3 regions of the Telluria sp. RT2P19 genome follow, and region 3 is predicted to be linked to each of the others. Evidence: predicted binding sites of a transcription regulator. Region 3 holds the regulator's gene; each other region holds the start of a gene.
The links. Region 3 encodes sigma-54, which starts transcription at its own class of promoters, with help from an activator protein. Its sites were predicted from a motif close to TGGCANGNAANCTGCTTT; they were not measured.
Positions count from the first base shown of each region.

Region 1: AC56KW_RS23425 (CmpA/NrtA family ABC transporter substrate-binding protein) is a predicted target of sigma-54. The motif match lies at 4,803-4,820, and genes of this name have one in related genera.
Region 2: AC56KW_RS20660 (circularly permuted type 2 ATP-grasp protein) is a predicted target of sigma-54. The motif match lies at 2,368-2,385, and genes of this name have one in related genera.

Region 1 is NZ_JCASIL010000025.1:53,033-59,230, reverse strand. It holds gene pal (peptidoglycan-associated lipoprotein Pal) at 1-184, shown strand, start outside; gene ybgF (tol-pal system protein YbgF) at 298-1,053, shown strand; tRNA gene AC56KW_RS23445 (tRNA-Lys) at 1,132-1,207, shown strand; gene AC56KW_RS23440 (hypothetical protein) at 1,311-1,568, shown strand; gene AC56KW_RS23435 (ABC transporter ATP-binding protein) at 1,587-2,399, opposite strand; gene ntrB (nitrate ABC transporter permease) at 2,411-3,352, opposite strand; gene AC56KW_RS23425 (CmpA/NrtA family ABC transporter substrate-binding protein) at 3,382-4,551, opposite strand; gene AC56KW_RS23420 (hypothetical protein) at 5,346-5,540, shown strand; gene AC56KW_RS23415 (hypothetical protein) at 5,559-5,930, shown strand; gene AC56KW_RS23410 (ATP-binding cassette domain-containing protein) at 6,114-6,198, shown strand, end outside.
Region 2 is NZ_JCASIL010000019.1:49,699-55,896, forward strand. It holds gene AC56KW_RS20655 (alpha-E domain-containing protein) at 1-930, opposite strand, end outside; gene AC56KW_RS20660 (circularly permuted type 2 ATP-grasp protein) at 932-2,344, opposite strand; gene AC56KW_RS20665 (transglutaminase family protein) at 2,510-5,869, shown strand; gene AC56KW_RS20670 (circularly permuted type 2 ATP-grasp protein) at 5,907-6,198, shown strand, end outside.
Region 3 is NZ_JCASIL010000020.1:17,584-23,781, forward strand. It holds gene AC56KW_RS20990 (DUF5694 domain-containing protein) at 1-438, opposite strand, end outside; gene AC56KW_RS20995 (enoyl-CoA hydratase/isomerase family protein) at 523-1,608, opposite strand; gene hpf (ribosome hibernation-promoting factor, HPF/YfiA family) at 1,732-2,091, opposite strand; gene AC56KW_RS21005 (RNA polymerase factor sigma-54) at 2,166-3,650, opposite strand; gene lptB (LPS export ABC transporter ATP-binding protein) at 3,662-4,414, opposite strand; gene lptA (lipopolysaccharide transport periplasmic protein LptA) at 4,426-4,974, opposite strand; gene lptC (LPS export ABC transporter periplasmic protein LptC) at 5,019-5,624, opposite strand; gene AC56KW_RS21025 (KdsC family phosphatase) at 5,635-6,189, opposite strand; gene AC56KW_RS21030 (KpsF/GutQ family sugar-phosphate isomerase) at 6,189-6,198, opposite strand, start outside.

The sequences.
Region 1 (6,198 bases), on a different contig from region 3:
CACCGAGTACAACCTGGCCCTGGGCCAGAAGCGTGCCGAAGCCGTCCGTCGCTCGATGTCGTCGCTGGGCGTGTCGGAAGGCCAGATGGAAGCCGTCTCGCTGGGCGAAGAAAAGCCAAAAGCAACCGGCAGCAACGAAGAAGCGTGGGCTGAAAACCGCCGCGCGGACATCGTCTATCAATAATCGATTCGGCTGATCCAGCCGAACAGGTTTGATTGACAGGGGGCGGGACGCAGTGCAGACTGCTACCCGCCCCTTTTATCTCAGCAACCGGATTAGTAGAAAGAGCAACGCTTATGATCAAACTGTCCCCGTCCCGCATCGCCTGCCTGATCCTGGCCGCCTGGATGCCGCTGCAGGCCGCGGCCGGCCCGTTCGACGACGACGAAGCGCGCAAGGCGATCCTGGAGCTGCGCACCAAGGTCGACAACATCACGCGCGACCTGAGCGCGCGCATCGACGGCAAGTCGGACAAGACGGTCCAGATCGAGATGCTCAACCAGCACGAGCAGACCATGCGCGAGATCGCGCGCCTGCGCGGCCAGATCGAAGTGCTGCAAAACGAATTGTCGAAGGCCCAGGACAGCCAGAGACAGCTGTACGCCGACCTCGACGCGCGCCTGAAGCGCGTGGAACCGCGCCAGGAAGTCATCGACGGTCAGACCGCCGAAGTGATGCCGACCGAGAAGACCGCCTACGAGGCCGCCACCGCCATGTTCCAGTCGGGCGACTACAAGGGCGCCTCCGTCGCGCTGCAGGAATTCGTGAAGGCCTATCCGCAATCGGCATATGCGTCGAATGCACAGTACTGGCTCGGCAACACCTATTACGCCCTGGGCGACTACAAGAAGGCCATCGCGGCCCAGCAAGTCGTGACCACGACGTATGCGACCAGCCCGAAGGTGCCGGACGCGATGCTGAACATCGCCAGCAGCTACGCCCTGCTGAAGGACAACAAGAACGCGAAGAAGTCGCTGCAGACGCTCGTGTCCAAGTATCCCGATTCGAGCGCGGCGCAGACGGCGCGCGACCGGCTGGCGTCGCTGAAGTAAGCCTTGGGGCTTGAAGTCGACCTGATTCGGCTCGGCAATTGACAGGTGCGAGGTCGCGCCCTATAATCTTGCTTCTTCGGGTCGTTAGCTCAGTTGGTAGAGCAGCGGACTTTTAATCCGTTGGTCGCGTGTTCGAGCCACGCACGGCCTACCAAAGATTCAACGAAAACGCCAGCCTTCGGGTTGGCGTTTTTGTTTATCGCTTATATTTTGCATTCCACGCTTCATTCACTTATCCACCCAGGGACGATCGCGCCATGACCTATGAAGACTTTCTTGATGAAGTAACGACCCTGCTCACCGAAATGTACGAGCTGAGCGACGAGGCGGCGATCAAGCTGGTGGTCGATGCGCAGGACGCCGAGTACTTCGTCGCGCACGACGACCAGGAAGAACTGCGCACCGTCGCCCAGGCCAAGCTCGATGCGGTCGCGCTGTTTGAAGCCAAGCAAAACCGCAATCAGACGCAGCGCAAGCAGCAGCAGCGTCATGCGCAGAAGAAGAAGCCTGCCTGATTCCCCGTCAGCCAAGAGTCAGGCCGTTTCCGCCGCCGGATGCGCCTGCTTGCGATACAAGAACTCCAGTACCGCCTTGCGCTGCTCGGCATAGCGCGCATCCTGCGCCAGCGCCACCCGATCACGCGGCCGCGCCAGGTCCACCTCGACGATCTCGCCGATGGTCGCCGCCGGCCCATTGGTCAGCATGACGATCCGGTCCGACAGCAATACCGCCTCGTCCACATCGTGCGTCACCATCACCACGGTCGACCTGGTGGCGGCCACGATCTTGAGCAGCTCGTCCTGCAGATGCGCGCGCGTCAGCGCATCGAGTGCGCCGAACGGTTCATCCATCAGCAGCACCTTCGGCTCCATCGCCAGCGCCCGCGCGATGCCGACGCGCTGCTTCATGCCGCCCGAGATCTCGTGCGGCCGCCTGGCCTGCGCGCTCGATAAGCCCACCAGCCCCAGCGCGCCCAAGGTACGCTCACGCAGCTGCGCGCGCGATTCGGTCGCCCCAAACACCCGTTCCACACCAAGATGGATATTCTCGTAGCACGTCAGCCACGGCAGCAGCGAGTGATTCTGGAACACCACCGCCCGCTCCGGCGACGGACCCGCGATCTCGCGATTCGCGCACAATAGCACGCCCGCCGTCGGCCTGAGCAGGCCGGCAATCAGGTTCAGCAAGGTCGACTTGCCGCACCCCGAGTGCCCGATGAGCGTGACGAACTCGCCCTTGCGCACGGCCAGGTCGATCCCCTGAAGCGCGTGGAACACGCCCTTCTTCGTGTGGAACGCCATCTCGACGCCGGTGATGTCGATGAATCTGGTGTGAAGGTCTTCCATGATCGCGCTCCTCAGTTAGCCACTTGTTCATGCGTCAGCGCCCGCGCCAATGCCACCAGCGCCTGCTCCAGCAGCAGTCCCACCACGCCGATGACGACAATGGCGATGATGATGTTCGCCACATTCAGGTTGTTCCACTCGTCCCACACCCAGAACCCGATGCCCACGCCGCCGGTCAGCATCTCGGCCGCCACGATCACCAGCCAGGCCGTGCCGATGGCGAGGCGCACGCCGGTCAGGATGTAGGGCAGCGCCGAAGGCAGCAGGATCTTGGTCAGGATCTTCCATTCCGACAGGTTCAGCACCCGCGCCACGTTCATGTAGTCCTGCGGCACGCGCTGCACGCCGACCGCGGTGTTGATGATCATCGGCCAGATCGAGCAGATGAAGATCGACCAGATCGCCGCCGGGTCGGCCGACTTGAACACCAGCAGGCCAATCGGCAGCCAGGCCAGTGGCGACACGGGTTTGAGCAGGCTGATGATCGGGCCGAACATGCCCGCGACGAATTTCACGCGGCCGATCACGAAGCCGAGCGGGATGCCGACCGCCGCCGCCAGCCCGAACCCGACAGCGACGCGCTTGAGCGACGCCAGGACGTTCCAGCCGATGCCCTGGTCGTTCGGGCTGTTGTGATAGAACGGATCGGCGAACAGCTTGAGCGCCTCCTGGAAGGTCACCAGCGGCGACGGGAAGCTCTCGTTGCGGGTCGCGATCAGTTGCCACACCAGCACGACGAAGGCGATGCCCACCAGCGGCGGCAAGACCGCCTTGACCGCCCGCGCAAACAGGTGCGCGCCATGCGCGCCCGGCGCCGGCCTGCGCACCGGCGCTATGGCGTTGGCGGCGTTGGCGGCGTTGGCGGCGCTGGCATCGACCGCAAGCGGCAGCGTCACGATCGTCGCGCCGCCACCGGCCGGCTTGTGGAGTTCGGATTTCAGGACAGCGTTCATGGCATTCCCCTATTCAAACAAGATGAAAATCAGACCCTGACCTTGAACGACGCGGCGTAGGCTTTCGGATCCTTGCCGTCCCAGACGCTGCCGTCCATCAGCTTTGAACTACGCATCGGACTGCTCGGCACCGGAGCCCTGGCCAGCGTCGCCGCGTCCTTGTACAACGCGACCTGGTTGACCGCGGAGGCCACCGCCAGGTAATCCGGATCCTGCTTCAGCAGGCCCCAGCGACGATGCTGGGTCATGAACCACATGCCGTCCGACAGATAAGGGAAATTGACCGCACCGTCGTTGTAGAACTTCATCGAATTCGGGTCGTCCCAGGTCTTGCCCAGGCCATTCTGGTAGCGGCCCATGATGCGTTGGTCGATCGCGTCCTTGCTGGTGTTGACGTAGGACTTGGCGGCGATGGTCTCGGCCATCTTGTTCTTGTTGGCCATCGAGGCGTCGATCCAGCGCCCGGCCTCGATGATCGCTGCCATCATCGCGCGGCAGGTGTTGGGGTGCTTCCTGGCGAATTCCAGCGTCGATCCCAGCACCTTCTCGGGGTGGTCGCGCCAGATATCCTGGGTCGTCACGGCGGTGATGCCGATGCCGTCCATGATGGCCCGGTGGCCCCACGGTTCGCCCACGCAGAAGCCGTCCATATTCCCGACCCGCATGTTCGCCACCATCTGCGGCGGCGGCACGGTGATGACCTTGGCATCTCTCATCGGATCGATGCCGTTGGCCGCCAGCCAGTAATAGAGCCACATGGCGTGGGTGCCGGTCGGGAATGTCTGTGCGAACGTGTAGTCGCGTTTCTCGGTACGCATCAGCTTGGCCAAAGACTGGCCGTCCACCGCGCCTTTGGTTGCCAACTGCTTGGACAGCGTGATCGCCTGGCCGTTGTGGTTCAGGCCCATCAGCATCGCCATGTCCTTGCGCTGGCCGCCGATGCCCATCTGGACGCCGTACAGCAGGCTGTACAGCACGTGGGCCGCGTCCAGGTCGCCATTGGCGAGCTTGTCGCGCACGCCGGCCCACGAAGCTTCCTTGCTCAGCACGAACTTGACGCCATATTTCTTGTCGAATCCCAGCACCGAGGCCATTACCACCGATGCGCAATCGGTCAGTGGAATGAAGCCGATCTTGATCTCGGTTTTTTCCGGCTTGTCCGACCCCACCGCCCACACGCCGCCTGTCGCCAGCCCCATCAAGCTTCCTCCCGCCACCAGACCTGCACCACGGATCACCTTCCTGCGCGCGACATCGACCTCGTCAACGCCCGCCGTCGCTACGCTCTTTGCTTCAAGCTTCTGATTTTTCATTGCAATCCCAAAGTAGTCAGGCAAAAAAAAAGACGCGTACCCAACATGAACGCATTCATGTTCCGGTAGACGTCGTTGTCTTGATGGGCACTACCGTCATTGGCGGCACCGCAGCGCTCCGTTGCGCTGATGCTTGATACGCAATGTTTGTGCCAGCTGCCGCACAAGGGGCGACGCATGGAACTCTCCCATCGACGCACCGTCCAATGGCGCAAACAGCGCACTGCGATTGCGCAGCGCATCATTTTGGACGACCGGTAAAGCGTCATGCGATATTGGCGAACGCGCCCTTCTGCTCATGCGCGCGACATGCTAGGATCAATTGTTGCCGCCTCAAAACATCAATTGCGTCAATCGTGCGCCTCTTGTATATACGTCGCGCACATGTAAAATAAATAACGTCCAGAACGCAGCCAGGCTCGCGTGCCTCGTTACCGTCCCGGATCCCGAATTCGACGCTTTGTACTGGCATCCGCATGTCACGCATCCATCGCCCGCTCCATTCCTTCCAACGCCACCTGACCGGTGCGGCGGCGCGGTACAGTTGTCAGTCAGCTCCCGCTACGGCCCAGCGCGCAGCACGCGCCTGAACGTCGAACCATATTCGTATTCCGCCCGGCCCATGCCGGCCATTTATTTATTTGCCATTCTCTATTTCGAGACGGCGCTGGAGTCTACCTATGAACACCGAACACACCGAACGCCACCATTCTTCCATCCATGCCGCGACCGCCGTCGACCGCAGCAACCCAGGCGCCCCGAAACGCGGCATCGCGAAAGATATCGTCTCGAGCGGTCGTCGCCTGCGCACCCGCATCGGCGTCATCGTCGCTGCCTGCATCGGCCTGACCGCGCTCTTGATCGCCCTGGAATAAGCGCTGGATGCGACCCGGTTGTCGATTCGATCGCCGCTGGGCTATACCGCCCCGCATCATCGTCGACCGGGATCGCATGCAGTTCCAGGCCACCAGTGGCCGGCAGTTCGCACACCGCTGCGCCGCGTGCTGGCCCGCCAGTGCGCGCTCATCCTGGTCCTGCAACTGGTGGGCGCCTCGTTTCCCGAGCATGACCTGTCCGAGCAGCTGTCCGGCTGCGTCAGCTGCCAGATCGCTTCCCATTCCATCGCGGCCCTTCCCGCGCTGCCGCCAGAACTGCTGGCGATCCTCCTCGTCATCGCTTTCATCCTCGCACGCCTGCCGCCCCCCGCGCCGGTCGTTCTGCGCCGCTACCTGATCGCATCCCGCCAGGCGCCGCCGCGCCACTGATCCGTCCCTGATTTCCTCGCAGGTCGCCTCCAGCCTGCGAGCACGCCGCGCATTCGCGCGCGGCGTGCATCCTGCGCGCGCTGCTGCTGCCGGCTGGCGGTCTGTGGCTGCGCCGCCCACTGTTTCGGCACCACCACCAAGGACCACGAAGACCATGCATCCCCTGCCCTGGAAGCCAGCGGCGTGACCGTTGCCTATCACTCCTATTCGATAGGCATGCGCCAGGAGGTCGCGATCGCGCTGGCCATGACGCGCCAGGTGCCGGTAT
Region 2 (6,198 bases), on a different contig from region 3:
CAGGAAGTCGCGGCTGATGCCGTTGCCCAGTGCGTCGACCGACGCCAGGAAGCGGGTCAGGAATTCGTGCAGGCCTTCTTCGAGGATGTCGCCGATCGGGGCCGATTGCAGCATGGCGTACAGTTCCACGGCCAGGCGCTCGGTGTCGTGCGACTGCGCATTGCGTACGTCCTTCAGGTTGGCGACCACGGCGGCGATGCACGCCACCAGCGAGCGCGGCATTTTCTCCTGCAGTATCAAGAGCTCGGCCACCCGCTTCGGCGTGATGGCGTCGCGGTAGACCTTGCGGTAGATCTCGAAGGCAGAGACCGAGCGCAGCAGCGCCGCAAGCTGGTAGAACTCCGCCTGCGTCCCGGCCTGGATCGGATCGGACGCCTGGGACCTGAACTTGACGTCGAGAATACGCGCCGTATTGTCGGCTCGTTCCAGGAAGGTGCCGAGGCGGATGAAATTGAACGCCTCGTCCTGGAACATGGTGCCCAGCGTGACGCCGCGCGACAGGTGCGAACGGTACTTGACCCATTCCAGGAACTGGCCCGGATCGTGCTCGAAGGTGCGTTTCTTGAGGTGCTGCTGCAGCATCAGCCAGGTCGTGTTTTCGGTTTCCCATACCTCGGTGGTCAGGGCCCCGCGCACGGCGCGCGCATTCTCGCGCGCCGCGCGCAGGCAGCTGGTGATCGAGGACAGGTTGTCCGGATCGCGGACCATGAAATCGATCACGTCCTTCTGCGTGAGCGCCGGATACTTGGCCTCGAACTGCGATTCCAGCTCGGACACGGCCAGCATGCTGCGCCAGCCCTGCTGCTCGGCTTGCGCCGACTGCGGCATCAGCGAATACTGGACCCGGACATCGAGCATGCGGGCCGTGTTTTCGGCCCGCTCGGTATAACGGGCCATCCAGAACAAATGATCTGCGGTGCGGCTCAACATGCTAGTTCTCCAGTATCCAGGTGTCTTTGGTGCCGCCGCCCTGCGACGAATTGACTACCAGCGAGCCCTCCTGCAGCGCCACCCGGGTCAGGCCTCCCGGCACCATCGACACGGTCTTGCCCGACAAGACGAAGGGCCGCAGGTCGATGTGGCGCGGCGCGATGCCCGCTTCGACATAGGTGGGGCAAGCCGACAGCGCAAGCGTGGGCTGGGCGATATAGCCGTCGGGATTGGCCAGCAGGCGCGCGCGGAAGGCCTCGATCTCGGCGTGGGTCGAGGCCGGCCCGACCAGCATGCCGTAGCCGCCGGCGCCGTGCACTTCCTTGACCACCAGTTCGGGCAGCCTGGACAGGGTGTAGGCGAGATCTTCTTTCTTCCTGCACTGGTAGGTCGGCACGTTGTTGAGGATCGGCTGTTCGCCCAGGTAGAACTCGATCATGTCCGGGACATACGGATAAATCGACTTGTCGTCGGCCACCCCGGTGCCGATGGCGTTGGCCAGGCCGACCCGGCCGGCACGCACCGCGTCGAGCAGGCCCGGCACGCCCAGGGTGGACTCGGCGCGGAAGGCGCGTGGGTCGAGGTAGTCGTCGTCGATGCGGCGATAGATGACGTCGACCTGCTTCGGCCCGCGCGTGGTGCGCATGTACACAGTGTCGTCGCTCACATACAGGTCTTGCCCCTGCACCAGCGCCACGCCCATCTGCTGGGCCAGGAAGGCATGCTCGAAATAGGCCGAGTTGTGCATGCCGGGCGTGAGCACGACCACGGTCGGGTCGCCCGGACTGTGCGGCGCCACGGTGCGCAGGTTGTCGAGCAGCAGGTCGGGATAGTGCTCGACCGGCGCCACGCGGTTGCTCGCGAACAGCGCCGGGAACAGCCGCATCATCATCTTGCGGTTTTCCAGCATGTACGACACGCCCGAAGGCACCCGCAGATTGTCTTCCAGGACGTAGAACTCGCCCTCGCCGGCGCGCACGATGTCGACCCCGGCGATATGGGCGTAGATATCGGAAGGCATCTTGACGCCCTGCATGGCGGGCCGGTACTGGGCGTTGTCCAGGATCTGTTCGGCCGGGATGATGCCCGCCTTCAGGATGTTCTGCTCATGGTAGACATCGTGCAGGAAGCGGTTCAGTGCCGTCACCCGCTGCACCAGGCCGGCCTGCAGCCGGGCCCATTCGGCGGCGTCGATCACGCGCGGGATGATGTCGAACGGGATCAGGCGTTCCTTGCCGGCGTTGTCGCCATAGACCGCGAAGGTGATTCCCACGCGCTGGAAAGTCAGTTCGGCTTCGGCCCGCTTTTGCGCGATCAGGTGCGGCGGCTGCAGGGCAAGCCACCGGGCAAATGCGTCGTAGTGAGGGCGTGCAGTTGCCGCAGCGGAATACATTTCATCATAAAAATTCGGCATCGGATCCTCCAGTGACATAAGTGCAATCAAGAAACGTGCCAGCTGGGGCGATGCCGCACGATCGCATTATATTGCGGGTACGAATCATGCTTAAATACTGTTGAAACAGGCACCCGCCGATCAGACTGGTATCGTTGGTGATCTTCCCTATAAAGGCACTTTTGCATGGCTATCCGTATCGCGCTGCACCACAAGACCAGTTACCGCTATGACCGGCAAGTCGCCCTGTCGCCGCATGAAGTGCGCCTGCGTCCGGCGCCGCATGCGCGCACGCCGATCCTGTCGTATTCGCTGTCGGTGCTACCGCAAGCGCATTTCATCAATTGGCAGCAAGACCCGTACGGCAACTACATCGGCCGCTTCGTCTTCCCGGAAAAAACGGATACGCTCGAGTTCACGGTCGACCTGGTCGCCGACATGACCGTCATCAATCCCTTCGATTTTTTCATCGAAAGCTATGCCGCAAACTTCCCTTTCGCCTATCCGGAGCAACTGAAGGCGGAGCTGAGCGCCTACGCCCAGGCCGAGCCGCCGGGTCCCCGCCTGCTGGCCTGGGTGGACGCGGCGCGGCGCGAGCTGCTGGCGCAGCCGATGAACACCAACGACTTCCTGGTGGCCATCAACCAGCGCCTGCAGCGCGATATCGCCTATCTGTTGCGGATGGAACCCGGCGTGCAGACGCCCGAAGACACGCTGGAAAAGTGTTCCGGCTCGTGCCGCGACACTGGCTGGCTGCTGGTGCAGATCCTGCGCGAGATGGGGCTGGCGGCGCGTTTCGTCTCGGGCTACCTGATCCAGCTGCGGGCCGACCAGGAAGCGCTCGACGGTCCGAGCGGTCCCCTGGAGGACTTCACCGACCTGCACGCCTGGACCGAGGTATATATCCCCGGCGCCGGCTGGATCGGGCTCGATCCGACGTCGGGCATGCTGGCGGGCGAAGGCCATATTCCGCTCGCCTGTACCGCACTGCCGTCGTCGGCGGCGCCGGTGACGGGGTTCAGCGACAAGGCCGAGGTCACCTTCGTCCACGAGATGACGATCACCCGCATCCATGAAGATCCGCGCGTGACCAAGCCGTATAGCGAGGCCGACTGGCAGGCCATCGACCGCCTGGGCCAGCAGGTCGATGCCGATCTGCTGGCCCAGGACGTGCGCCTGACCCAGGGGGGCGAGCCCACCTTCGTCTCGATCGACGACATGGATGGTCCCGAATGGAATACCCTGGCGCACGGCGACAAGAAGCGCGAACTGGCCGGCAACCTGCTGCACCGTTTGAAAAACCACTTCGCGCCGGGCGGCATGCTGCACTACGGCCAGGGCAAATGGTATCCGGGCGAGCCCCTGCCGCGCTGGGCGCTCAACATCTTCTGGCGCGTCGATGGCCAGCCGATCTGGCTCGATCCGTCCCTGTTCTCGGACGAGCATGTCGACGATGGCTATGGCGGCGAGGAAGCCGGCCGCTTCATCGCCGAGCTGGTCAAGTCGCTCGGCCTGCCGGCGGGCAGCGCCATCCCGGCCTATGAAGACGTGCTGCTGCAGGCCCAGCGCGAGCAGGCGCTGCCGCGCAACCTCGACCCCTTGCGGGCCGACCTGAACGCGCCGGAGGAACGGCGCCGGCTGGCGCGCCTGCTCGAGCGCGGCCTGGGCCAAGTGGCCGGCTACGTGCTGCCGCTGCAGGCCAGGGACTACGACCCCGCGGTCATGCTCGGCAGCAGCTGGCGTACCTCGCCCTGGCCGCTGCGGCGCGAAAACCTGTACCTGCTCGAGGGCGACTCGCCGATCGGCCTGCGCCTGCCGCTGGCCACGTTGCCGTGGGTGCTGCCCGAGGAGCGCGATCCCGGCTTCGATGTCGATCCGTTCGCGCCGCGCGCAGCCCTGCCGGCGGCGAAAAAGGACCGGCGCCCGGTGCTGGGCCTGGCCGCCGGCAAGTCGGCGGACAAGACCGCCAGGACAGGCAAGCCGGCCACGCCCGCCGCGCCACCCGAGCCGGCGGCGCGCGACGTGATCCATACCGCGCTGTGCGTCGAAGTGCGGGGCGGGCGCCTGTACGTGTTCATGCCGCCGCAAAAACGCATCGAGGATTACCTGGCGCTGGTCGGCGCGATCGAGACCACCGCCGCCAAGCTCAAGATGAAGCTGCGGATCGAGGGCTATGCGCCGCCGCGCGACCCGCGCATCAAGCTGCTCAGCGTCACGCCCGACCCGGGCGTCATCGAAGTCAATATCCATCCGGCCGCCTCGTGGAGCGAGCTGGTGCACAACGTGACGACCCTCTACCAGGAAGCACGCCTGACGCGCCTGGGCACCGAGAAATTCATGCACGATGGCCGCCACACCGGTACCGGCGGCGGCAACCACGCCACCCTCGGTGGGGCCAGCGTCGACGACAGCCCGATGCTGCGCCGTCCCGACCTGCTCAAGAGCCTGATCATCTACTGGCAGATCCATCCGGCCTTGTCTTACCTGTTCTCGGGCACCTTCATCGGGCCGACCAGCCAGGCGCCGCGGGTCGACGAGGCGCGCGACGACAATCTGTACGAGCTGGCGATCGCATTCCAGCAAATGGACCAGGTGCTGCCGACCCTGCATCCGGGCGACAAGCCGTGGATGGTCGACCGCCTGCTGCGCAACCTGCTGGTCGACCTGACCGGCAATACGCACCGCGCCGAGTTCTCGATCGACAAGCTGTATTCGCCGGACGGCCCGACCGGCCGCCTGGGCCTGGTGGAATTCCGCGCCTTCGAAATGCCGCCGCACGAGCGTATGAGCCTGCTGCAAATGCTGTTGTTGCGGGCCCTGGTCGCGCAGTTCTGGCGCGCGCCCTGCCAGGCCAGGCTGGTGCACTGGGGCACGGCCCTGCACGACCGCTGGATGCTGCCCCACTTCGTCGCCCAGGATATCCGCGACGTCGCACGCGACCTGCGCGCGGCCGGCTACGCCTTCGAAGACCACTGGTTCGAGCCGTTCGTCGAGTTCCGCTTCCCGCGCTTCGGCACCGTCACCTACGAAGGCGTGGAAATGGAGCTGCGCCAGGCGATCGAGCCGTGGAACGTGCTGGGCGAGGAAGTCTCCGCCGGCGGTACCGCGCGCTACGTCGATTCGTCGGTCGAACGCATGCAGCTGCTGGTGCGCGGGCTGACCGATGGCCGCCACGTGGTGGCCTGCAACGGCCGCATGCTGCCGCTGCATCCGACCGGCGTGCCGGGCGAGTATGTGGCAGGTGTGCGCTTCCGTGCCTGGAACCCCTGGTCGGCCCTGCATCCGAGCATCAAGGTGCAGGCGCCGCTCGTGTTCGACCTGGTCGACACCTGGAACGGACGCGCGATCGGCGGCTGCACCTACCACGTGGTGCACCCCGGCGGACGCAATGAAACGGGTTCGCCGGTCAATGCGAATGCCGCCGAGGCGCGCCGCTTCGCGCGCTTCTGGCCGCATGGCCACACCCCGGGTCCGATGACGGTGCACAAGGAGCCACTCAATCCGAGTTTCCCTATGACACTAGATTTACGCTGGCAGGCAAGCTAACCTATCGTTTTGCATCACCAGTCATCAGCAGCGCCTCATGCCGAATCAACTACTTGCCCACTACCTGGCCGCGCCGGACAGTTTCGACGAAATGCTCGACGCGGCCAAGGCGCCGCGCGCGCACTGGCGTGCGCTGCTGGACAGCCTGGCGCACGAGGCGCCCGCCATGATGCGCCAGCGCCAGGACATGGTGCAGCGCCAGGTGCGCGAGAACGGCGTGAGCTACAACGTGGCCGCCGACGTCCACGGCCGGCAACGGCCGTGGGACCTGAACGTGCTGCCGCTGATCCTGCCGTACGGGGAATGGAGCGGCATCGAGGCGGCCGTGA
Region 3 (6,198 bases):
GGCCGCCAGGCGACGCCGTTGCGCGGGGCTCGGCGCGTCCGGCCAGGAGGCCAGCAGCTTCTCGTACGCATCTGTGGCGGCGGCGACATCGAGCCCGGTGGCCGCCCGGGCTGGCGCAGGATCCCAGCAATAGCTGTCGATGGAGTCCTTGTAGCGCGCCTGGTAAGCGCGCATGAAGTCGCACTGTGGCCCGGACAGCGCTTCAATGGCGATCGCCTGCGGCTTCCAGGCGGCAAGCCGGTCGTTCACGAGGGTCAGGCTCGATTGCCTGAAGGTCTTCGGCAGTTGCGACAGATGGGACGAGCCGAGCACCAGCACTTCGGTCGCCCCTCCCGCCGCCGGGCCCTTGAGCCGGCTCGGATCGAAGTCGGGCCGGTGGTCCTGCGCGGCGACGCCGCCGCACAAGGTCATCGAGATCAGCAAGGCACGCAGGCGCATCGGTCTTCCTTTCACATCATGAAGGACTGATGGTCACACCTCATCGATACGGTGTCACGCAAAAATGGATATGCATGGGAGCGTTTATGCGAGATGCCTGAGCGGATGCGCGTGGTCCGGCCATACCGGCGCGAAGAAGCGCGCCACCATCTCGGGCGTGACCTGCTCGAGGGATGGGGGATTCCATTGCGGCGCATTGTCCTTGTCGATCACCAGCGCGCGTACCCCTTCCAGCACTTCGCCATGCTCGAAATTGCGGCGCACCAGCGAGCGCTCCATGCGCAGGCAGTCGGCCACGGACAGTTGGGCGCCGCGCGCCAGCAGCTCGTGGGTCACGCACATCATCAGGGGCGAGCGCTGGCGCATCGCCGCCAGGGCCTTTTGCGCGAACGGCGTCTCGTCGGGTTCGAGCGAAGCCATGATCGCGGCGACCGACGCCGCGCCGAAGTGCGTATCGATCAGTGCACGCCGGGCCTGCAGTTCGCTTTCGCCTGCCGCTTGCGCGAACGGCGCGGCGAAGGCGCGGATCGCGGCGGGCAGTTCGGCGCCGCCCGTCGCCTGGATCAGTGCGTTCAAGGCCGGCAGCTCGGCGCTTGGCACGAACACGTCGGCCAGGCCCACGTACAGCGCGTCGGCGGCGCCGATCGTCAGGCCGGTCAAGCCCAGGTAGTTGCCGAGCTGTCCCGGCGCATGCGACAGGAAATGGCTGCCGCCGACATCCGGGAACAGGCCGATGTTCACTTCGGGCATGGCCATCCTGGTGCGCTCGGTCACGATGCGCAGCCCGCAATCCGGGCCGCCCTGGGCGATGCCCATGCCGCCGCCCATCACGACGCCGTCCATGATGGCGATATAGGGCTTCGGATAGAAATGGATCAGGTGGTTCAGCGCGTATTCTTCGGTGAAGAAATCCTCGAGCAGCGCGCTGCCGCCCATCGGACCCGCATGGCCGACTTCATGGAAGAAGCGGATGTCGCCGCCTGCGCACAAGGCCTTTTCGCTGCTGCTGGTGAGCATGACCGCGTCGACTTGCGGGTTGGCCTGCCAGACAAGCAGGATGTCGGTCAGCGCGCGCACCATCGCGAGCGACAGCGAATTGAGCGCCTTCGGACGGTCGAGGGTGATGATGCCGGTGCGGTTGGCGATGCTGGTCAGGACGTGGTCGGTCATGGCGTGGTCGGTAATGGAGAGAGATGCATTTTACCGAACACGCGACGCGCGTCATACCGGGAAGCCGGATGCAAAAAGGGCGTCCCCTTAGACGCCCTTAGCTAGTGTGAGCCCTGCGCCTGATCAGGCGACAGCGGCGTCTTCGCCGCCGTTTTCCGGCAGGCGTTTGATCGAAGTACGGCTATGGTCCTTCAGTTGCTGCTTGTGTTTCAGGATTTGACGGTCCAGCTTATCCATCAGCGTGTCGATCGCGGCGTACAGGTCTTGCGCGACGCTTGCCACATGCAGGGTCTTGCCCGATACCTGCACGTTGATCTCTGCTTTCTGCCTTTTTTCTTTTTCAGTGAGGTTGTCGACGGCCAGGAAGACGTGGGTGTCGATCACCTGGTCGAAATGGCGAATGATGCGCTCGAGCTTATTCTGAACGTATTCACGGATGGCGGGGGTTACTTCGAGATGATGGCCACTGATTGTGAGGTTCATACACACTCCTTTGAAAATGTTGCACCGTGTGGGCCACAGGACGCGACAAGGCACGATGTCTGTGGACGGCGCAGTTACAAGGACTTGCGGAGGCTTACAGGGGGTATCTTGAGGGCTTCACGGTATTTTGCAACCGTGCGGCGCGCGATGACCATGCCTTGTTCCCCGAGCATCTCCGCGATCTTGCTGTCGGATAAAGGGTTCCTAGGGTCTTCTGCTCCTGTCAATTGTGCGATGAGCGCACGTATTGCCGTCGAGGATGCTTCGCCTCCCGCCTCGGTGGCAACGTGGCTGCCGAAGAAATACTTCAACTCAACCATGCCGTGCGGGGTCAGCATATATTTTTGAGTTGTGACACGAGAAATTGTGCTCTCGTGTAGGCCTAGTGTATCAGCAATCTCACGTAAAACAAGGGGCCGCATGGCAACCGCGCCGTGCGAGAAAAAGTTGCGCTGGCGCTCGACAATCGCCTCCGCCACACGGAGGATGGTGTCGAAACGCTGGCGCATATTCTTGATGAGCCACTTCGCTTCTTGCAGCTGCGCGCCCATCTGCGCCTCGCTCTTGCCCTGTTTGAGCAGGTTCGCGTACAGGCTGTTGACGCGCAGGCGCGGCATCACGTCCGGGTTCAACGTGACAGCCCAGCCGCTCTTGGAACGGCGCACGATCACGTCCGGCACCACGTAGTCGGACAGGTTCGATGCGAAGGCGGCGCCCGGATGCGGATTGCACTGGCGGACCACGGCCTGCACCTCGCGCAGGTCTTCGTCGTCGCAGTCGAGCGCTTTTTTGAGCTTGCTGTATTCGCGCTGGGCGAACCAGCTCAGGTAACCCTCGACGATGGTGAGCGCCATGCGCCGCGTGACCATCGGCACGCCGGGCATGCGCCGGATCTGCAGCGCCAGGCATTCGGCCGCGCTGCGCGCGCCGACGCCCACCGGGTCCATGCTCTGCACCAGCGCCAGCGCGCAGCGCAGCTCGTCGATCTCGATCTCGAGTTCTTCGGGCAGACGGGCGTGGATCTCGTCGAGTGGTTCCTCGAGGTAGCCGTTGTCGTCGAGCGCATCGATCACCAGCTCGGCCAGCGCCCGGTCGCGCGCCGACAAGGTGGCTTCGCGCACCTGTTCCATCAGGTGCTCGCGCAAGGTGATGGCGCAGGCCTCCAGCTGCGGGCGGCCGTCTTCATCCTCGCCGCCACTGCCCGACGATACCGAACCGCCATCGCTCCAGTCGGCGTCGCCACGGTCGCCATCGGCGGCGCCATCGAAGCCTTCGGCCTCGCCTGCCGGCGCTGGCGCCTCCTGTCCCTCGGCCTGCTGGCCGGGCGCGGACGGCGCTTCGCCATTGGCCGGCGCGTTGTTGATGGCGCCATCGGCCAGCAAGCGCACCGAGCGGTCGAGCGGATCGTCGAGCCGTTCCAGCAAGGGGTTATCGCCCAGTATCTGCTCGATCTCCTGGTGCAGTTCGAGTGTCGACAGCTGCAGCAGGCGGATCGATTGCTGCAATTGCGGCGTGAGCGCCAGGTGCTGCGATGTGCGAAGTTGCAGGGACTGTTTCATCTAGGTGTCGCTCACATGCGGAAGTGTTCACCCAGGTACACGCGGCGCACCGACTCGTCGGCGATGATGTCGTCAGGGCGGCCCGATGCCAGCACGGCGCCCTGGTTGATGATGTAGGCGCGGTCGCAGATGCCGAGCGTCTCGCGCACGTTGTGGTCGGTGATCAGGACGCCGATCTTGCGCTCCTTCAGGAAGCGCACGATGCGCTGGATCTCGATCACGGCGATCGGATCGACGCCGGCGAATGGCTCGTCGAGCAGCACGAAGCGCGGATTGGTCGCCAGCGCGCGCGCGATTTCCACGCGGCGGCGCTCGCCGCCCGACAGCGACAAGGCCGGATTTTCGCGCAGCTTCTCGATCTGCAGGTCGGCCAGCAGGGTGTCGAGGCGCGCGTTGATCTGGTCTTTCGACAGCGGCTTGCCGTTGTCCTTCTGCAGTTCGAGCACGGCGCGGATGTTCTCTTCGACCGTCAGCTTGCGAAACACCGACGCCTCTTGCGGCAGGTAGGACAGGCCCAGCACCGCGCGGCGGTGGATCGGCAGGCTCGTGATGTCGGTACCGTTGATGTCGATCGAACCGGCATCCGACGGCACCAGGCCGACGATCATGTAGAACGACGTCGTCTTGCCGGCGCCGTTCGGGCCCAGCAAGCCAACCACTTCACCGCATTCGACCTGCAGCGACACGTCGCGCACCACCAGGCGCTTGCCATAGCTCTTCTGCAGGCCTTTGACGACCAGGGTACTGCAATCGCCCAGCTCCATCGGGGCTGCCGTCATTGGGCGCCTCCGGCCGGGGCGCGCTTGGGCGCCAGGATCAGGGTGCCGCGGCCGCCGCCAACTTTACTTTGGCCGCTGACGTCGTTGCGCACCGTGGCCACTTCCTTGCGGTTGTCGTAGGAGATGTAAGGACCGGTGATCTGGTTGGTCATGCGCGAACCTTCCAGTTCGCGCACGATGGCGTTGGAGAACAGGCGCACCAGTTCCGAACGCTCGTCGTACTCGATGCGTTCGGCCTGGCCCTCGACCCACAGGTCGGGACCGCCGTCGCGCTTCTGGCGGAAGGTGGTGACCTTGCCGCCGGCGGCGGTGAGGGTCACGCTCATATAGCCTTCCGGGCTTTCCTTGACCAGGGCGCGGTCCGACTTGAGCTGCAGGGTGCCGCGGGTCAGGATCACGTTGCCGGTCAGGATACGGGTGCCGGTGACCTCGTCGACGTCGAGCGAATCGTAGTCGATCACTGCCGGCTTGAGCGAATCGGCGCGCTCGGCGGCGGCCGTCAGCGACAGCAGGGAGAGGCAAACGGCAGCTAGGAGTTTTTTCATGGTTGGATGCGGGTCTCGGGTTGGCACGCGGCGCTAAAGGCGGGTCAGCGCTGGCGTGGCGGATAGACGATCTGGCCGCGGCTGGACAGGTGCATCTGCATGGTCGCGTTGTTGGCGACCATGCCGGTGCCCTTGACGCTGGACGCGCCGAGCTGCATGTCGATCGGCAGATCGGTCTTCAGGATTTCTTCGTCGGGCAGCACGGTGAGCGCCTGGGTGCGCACCTGCAGCGACTCGCTCTGCGCCGTCCTGGGCCGCTGCAGGTCGACGTCGCCGACCAGCTCGACGCGGTGCTCCTCGTGGTGGATCTGCGCGTTCCTGGCGACCACCGTCATCGGTGGGCGGCCCGGCTCGACGCCGCGCAGCACCGGAGCCTCGACGTGCGACACGTCGCCATTCGGGATGTGCGCCAGGCGCTTGCCCGACACCAGGTAACTCGGCTGGCCGTTCTCGGTCATGCGCACGAACGAGAAGTTCTCGACGATGTAGTCCGGCTCGTCCGGCGGGCCGCCCAGCTGGGCGTCGATGTCGGACGCCTGCATCAGCTGCAGCAGCCAGAAGCTGCCGAAGGCGAAGAAGGTGCCGATGACGATCATCGCCAGCAGATTCCAGCGATGGGCGGTGCGCTTGTTGACGACGACGGTAGCCATGCTCACGGCCTCAGGCGAAATACGGCGCGAGCGCCTGGTCGTAGGTGCCCTGGGCGCGCATCACGAGGTCGCACACCTCGCGCACGGCGCCACGGCCGCCGCCGTTCTTCGTGACGTAATGCGCGCGATGCTGCACCTCGGGGTGGCCCGAAGGCACGGCGACCGCGAAGCCAACGCGGGCGAACAGCGGCAGGTCGATCACGTCGTCGCCGATATAGCCGCACTGCTCGGCCGTGAAGCCGGTGCTTTCCAACAGCTTGGCGAAGCCGATGCGCTTGTCGTGGATGCCCTGGTGGACATGCGAGATGCCGAGATCGGCCGCGCGCTTGACGACGATCGGCGACAGGCGCGCGCTGATGATCGCGGTCTGCACGCCGGTCTTGTTCAACAGCTGGATCCCCAGGCCGTCGAGCACATTGAAGGTCTTGGTGACCTCGCCGTCGGGACCATAGGTCAGGCTGCCGTCGGTCAGCACGCCGTCGACATCGAAGATCATGACCTTGACGCGCGCGGCCCGTTCCATGTGGGCCAGCGGGGTAATGGCAGGAATGAATGTGTCGCTCATCAGATCACC